DNA from 2 places in the Bradyrhizobium sp. Rc2d genome. Region 1 is predicted to be linked to the other one. Evidence: riboswitches for the same ligand, from Rfam matches in the RefSeq annotation. Region 1 holds a riboswitch; the other holds the start of a gene.
The links. A riboswitch is a leader RNA that binds a small molecule or an ion and turns the genes downstream of it on or off. The one in region 1 is predicted to bind S-adenosylmethionine.
Positions count from the first base shown of each region.

Region 1 (2,396 bases):
ACCGACCAAGGGATCGAACGGCACCATCTCGGCGGCGTAGTCGGGCGGGACCTGCACAGCTTCCTTGGAGGCGAGGATGTAGAACTCGCCGGGATCGAGGATCAGGCTGCCGTCGGGGCGGGCCGAGATCGGCTCCCAGAAATCCTCCACCGCATAGCCGGAGCGGCGGTCGACGTCGACGACGCCGGTGTGGCGCTTGGCGCGATAACCGACGAAGCCATTCGCTTTCTCACCCGACAGGTCGACGGAGACGGCGACGCCACCGGAGAGATCGGCATCGTCGATGTCGACCAGGCGTTCGGCGGCATGCAGCGCATCGAGCTCGTCGGCATTGAGGATGGCGTCGCCAGTGCGGAAGCGCACCTGCGACAGGCGCGAGCCCTCGCGCACCAGCACCGGAAACGTCTTCGGGCTGATCTCGGCATAGAGCGGGCCGTGATAGCCGGCGCCGATCATGTCGAAGCGGCGGGTACCGTCGGCGATCACGCGGGTGAAGACGTCGAGCCGGCCGGTCGAGCTCTTGGGGTTCGCGGCCGCGACGATCTCCGGCGGCAGCGCGAGGCTTTCCAGCAGCGGCACAATGTAGACGCAGTTGGTCTCCAGCACCGCGCCGTCGGCCAGGCTGAACTCGTGCAGCTTCAATTCGTCGATGCGTTCGGCGACGGTGGCGCCGGGACCGGGCAGGAAGCTGGCGCGGACGCGATAGGCGATGTCGCCGAGGCGCAAATCGAGGCTCGCCGGCTGGATCTGGCTCTCGACGAAGTCGTACGCGGGCAGGATGAGCCCCGCCTCCGCCATCGCCGCGATCATGCGGTCGGGCAGGATACCATTGGCGTCGGCAGCGACCGTGAACGTCAACCGGGGATCCTCAGCAAGGGGCAAACGCATCCCGATATACGGGAAATACTAGCCTTTTACGGCTATCCGATGGACGCCTTGACGGAAAGGGCGTTGCGGAATATGAGCATCACTTATCCCGTGGTGATTTGAGCCGGCCGGCTTGCAGCCACGTTAAATAAGTCGCTAAACAGGCCGGGGACCTCTGTGATCCCGGCCCGTGGAGATATCCAGGCCGGTTTTTTTGTGACCGTTCTCGCTCGACGGTCATGTCGGAGGGTCCTATGTCGAAGTCGCCTGCCACCTACCGTCCCGAAACCCGCTTGGTCCATTCCGGGACCCTGCGCTCGCAATATGGCGAGACCTCGGAGGCGCTGTTCCTGACGCAAGGGTACGTCTACAACAGCGCCGAGGAGTGCGAGGCGCGGTTCAAGGGCGAGGATCCCGGCTTCATCTATTCGCGCTACTCCAACCCGACCATCGCGATGTTCGAGCGCCGCATGATCGAGCTCGAAGGCGCCGAGGCGGCCCGCTCGGCGGCCACCGGCATGGCGGCGGTGACGACCGCGATCCTGGCGCCGCTGAAGGCGGGCGACCATGTGGTCGCTTCGCGGGCGCTGTTCGGCTCATGCCTCTATGTGGTGCAGGATCTGCTGCCGCGCTACGGCATCGAGACCACGCTGGTCGACGGGCTCGATCTCGACCAGTGGCAGCGGGCGCTCAAGCCCAACACCAAGACGTTCTTCCTGGAGAGCCCGACCAATCCGACGTTAGATGTGCTCGACATCCCCGGCATCGCCGAGATCGCGCACAAGGGTGGCGCGCGGCTCGTCGTCGACAACGTGTTCGCAACGCCGATCTGGCAGAGCCCGCTCGCGCTCGGGGCCGACGTCGTGGTCTATTCGGCGACCAAGCATATCGACGGCCAGGGCCGCTGTCTGGGCGGCATCATCCTGTCCTCGGAAGCCTTCATCGCCGAGCACATCCACAATTTCATGCGCCAGACCGGCCCGTCGATCTCGCCGTTCAACGCCTGGGTCCTGCTCAAGGGCCTTGAGACGCTGGGCGTTCGCGTGCGCGCGCAGACCGACACCGCCGCGCGCATTGCCGAGGTGCTGGCGAGCCATCCGAAGATTTCGCGGTTGGTCTATCCCGGCCGCGCCGATCACCCGCAGGCGGCGCTGGTGAAGAAGCAGATGCGCGGCGGCTCGACGCTGGTCGGCTTCGAGGTCAAGGGCGGCAAGCAGGCCGCGTTCCGCGTGCTCAATGAATTGAAGCTGGCGAAGATCTCCAACAATCTCGGCGACGCCAAGAGCCTCGTCACGCATCCGGCGACCACGACGCATCAGCGTCTGAAGCCGGAAGACCGCGCCGCGCTCGGCATCAGCGAGGGCTTCATCCGCTTCTCCGCCGGGCTCGAGCATGCGGACGATCTGATCGAGGATTTGACCGCTGCGCTGGAGAAGGCGTGAGCTTCTTACCCTCCCCTGGAGGGGGAGGGTCGGCTCATATGGAGCGCAGCGAAATGTGAGCCGGGGTGGGGTGATCTCTCCGCGTCC
Region 1 covers NZ_FNCU01000007.1:80,580-82,975, reverse strand. The annotation lists gene BLV07_RS11895 (2'-deoxycytidine 5'-triphosphate deaminase) at 1-888, opposite strand, end outside; SAM riboswitch at 969-1,048, shown strand; gene BLV07_RS11890 (O-succinylhomoserine sulfhydrylase) at 1,122-2,309, shown strand.

Region 2 (2,396 bases), on a different contig from region 1:
CTCGGCGAACGACACGCGCGCGCTCGACGCGTTCAGCGCGTGCACCAGCGCGCGCGATTCCGAGGTCGGAAACAGCCAGTCGCTGGTGAAGGAGACCACGCAGAAGCGGGTCTTGATGCCGGCAAACGCCTTCGCCAGCACGCCACCATGATCGGCGGCGATATCGAAATAGTCCATCGCGCGCGTCAGATAGAGATAGGAATTGGCGTCGAAGCGCTCGACGAAGGACGAGCCCTGGTAGCGCAGATAGGACTCGACCTGGAAGTCGGCGTCGAACGAGAAGGTCGGCAGCTCACGGTCCTGCATGCGGCGGCCGAATTTTCGGTGCAGCGCGGCGTCGGAAAGATAGGTGATGTGCGCCGCCATGCGTGCCACCGCAAGCCCGCGATGCGGATGGATGCCGCGGTCGGCATAGCCGCCATTGTGCCAGTCGGGATCGGCCATCACTGCCTGGCGGCCGAGTTCGTGGAACGCGATGTTCTGCGCCGAGTGCCGCGTCGAGCAAGCAATCGCCAGTGCGGAGTACACGCGAGCAGGATAGGCCGCGGTCCATTGCAGCACCTGCATGCCACCCATCGACCCGCCCACGACCGCAAACAGCGTGTCGATGCCGAGCCGGTCGATCAGCATCGCCTGCGCGCGCACCATGTCGGGGATGGTGATGACGGGGAAATCGAGGCCCCAAACCTTGCTCGTGGCGGGATTGATCGAAGCCGGACCGGTCGAGCCCATGCAGCCGCCGATCACGTTGGAGCAGATGATGAAGTAGTGCTTGGGATCAATGGGTCGGCCGGGGCCGACCAGCGTCTCCCACCAGCCGGGCTTGCCGGTGACGGGATGCACATTGGCGACATGCTGGTCGCCGGTCAGCGCATGACAGATCAGAACGGCGTTGGAGCGATCGGCGTTCAATTCGCCATAGGTCTGGTAGGCGATCTGGAACGGCGACAGATCGATGCCGCAATCGAGCCGCAGCGGCTGATCGGCGCCGAAACGCATAACCTGCGAACTCGGATGATCGACCTCATGTGACCGATCATCGGTGCTGATCGCAGGACTCGGTATCGACTTGACGCTACCCATTTTGACCATCGACCTCGTTTGCGATCGGACTTCAGACCGCAGTGACATCAGGCCATGAAAAACCCGGCCTGAACGATAGGTTCGGCCGGGATCGGAAGCGTCCCCGGCCTGTTTAGCGAGTTTTTTAACGTGGCTGCAAGCCGGCCGGCTCAAATGACCACGGAACGGGCAAAAACTACCGTCTGGGGCGGTTTTCGTCAAGTCGCGGCCCAGGTCAACCGGATTTGCCTCCGAGCGGTCGATCGAAAAGGCCGTCATTTCTCTTTGCTTTCGCTGCCTATCCTGCCTAATCAGGATAGACCGCAGCTGACCGCTTTTGCGGATCGGCACCTCTCAACAGCTCTTTGTCAGTCATGTCCCAACGTCCGCCCGCGCCACCATCGCTTCAGGAATTGCGCAAGGAGATCGACGCGATCGACGAGGGCATGCATCGCCTCCTGATGCAGCGCGGCGACATCATCGACCGTCTGATCCAGGTGAAGCAGACCCAGGAAGTCGGCTCGGCGTTCCGCCCGGCGCGTGAGGCCGCCATGATGCGTGACCTCGTGCAGCGCCATCGCGGCATCCTGCCGCTCGATACGGTCGAGAGCATCTGGCGCGTGATCATCTCGACCTTCACCTATGTGCAGGCGCCGTTCTCCGTGCATGCCGACATCTCGGTGAGCGAGCCGGCGATGCGCGATTCCGCGCGCTTTCATTTCGGCTTCACCGTGCCTTACGTCGCCCATTTCAGCGCGCAGGCCGCGGTGGAGGCGGCGGCGAAATCCAAGGGCGACCTGGCGCTGGTCTCGGCCACCTCGAGCCGCACGCCGTGGTGGCTGGAGCTGGAAGCCGACGGCGCGCCCAAGATCATCGCGCGGATGCCGTTCGTCGAGCGCGCCGACCATCCGGCCGCACTGCCGGTGTTCGCGATCTCGCGCGTCGCCGACAGCGCCCTGGTGACGGAGGTCGAGACCTTCAGCGTGCGCGTCTCCGGGTGGAACGCCGAGGTCGCGCGCGCGCTGTCGCCGCTTGCCGAGATCGTGGCAGTGCCCGATGCCGCCTTCGACGGCGCGGCATTGCTGGTCTCGGTCACGAGCGCGACCAGCATCGACAAAATCAAGGCTGCCCTGATCGAGGCGGGGGCCTCGGTGCGCTCCACGGCCCTCGTCGGCAGCCACGCAACGCGCTATACGGTGCCCCCGACCGGGCCGAAATCGTAAGTCGCGAGCCGTCCCGCCAATCCGGAGTTTAAGATGTCCCGCCCCGTGCCGAATCCCGGCATTCTCGATATTGCGCCCTACACGCCCGGCAAGAGCCCGGTGCCGGAGCCG
Region 2 covers NZ_FNCU01000022.1:79,735-82,130, forward strand. The annotation lists gene metX (homoserine O-acetyltransferase MetX) at 1-1,083, opposite strand, end outside; SAM riboswitch at 1,175-1,254, opposite strand; gene BLV07_RS25520 (chorismate mutase) at 1,437-2,285, shown strand; gene hisC (histidinol-phosphate transaminase) at 2,319-2,396, shown strand, end outside.
Region 2: linked by a shared signal. The riboswitch ahead of metX (homoserine O-acetyltransferase MetX) and the one ahead of BLV07_RS11890 (O-succinylhomoserine sulfhydrylase) in region 1 are both predicted to bind S-adenosylmethionine.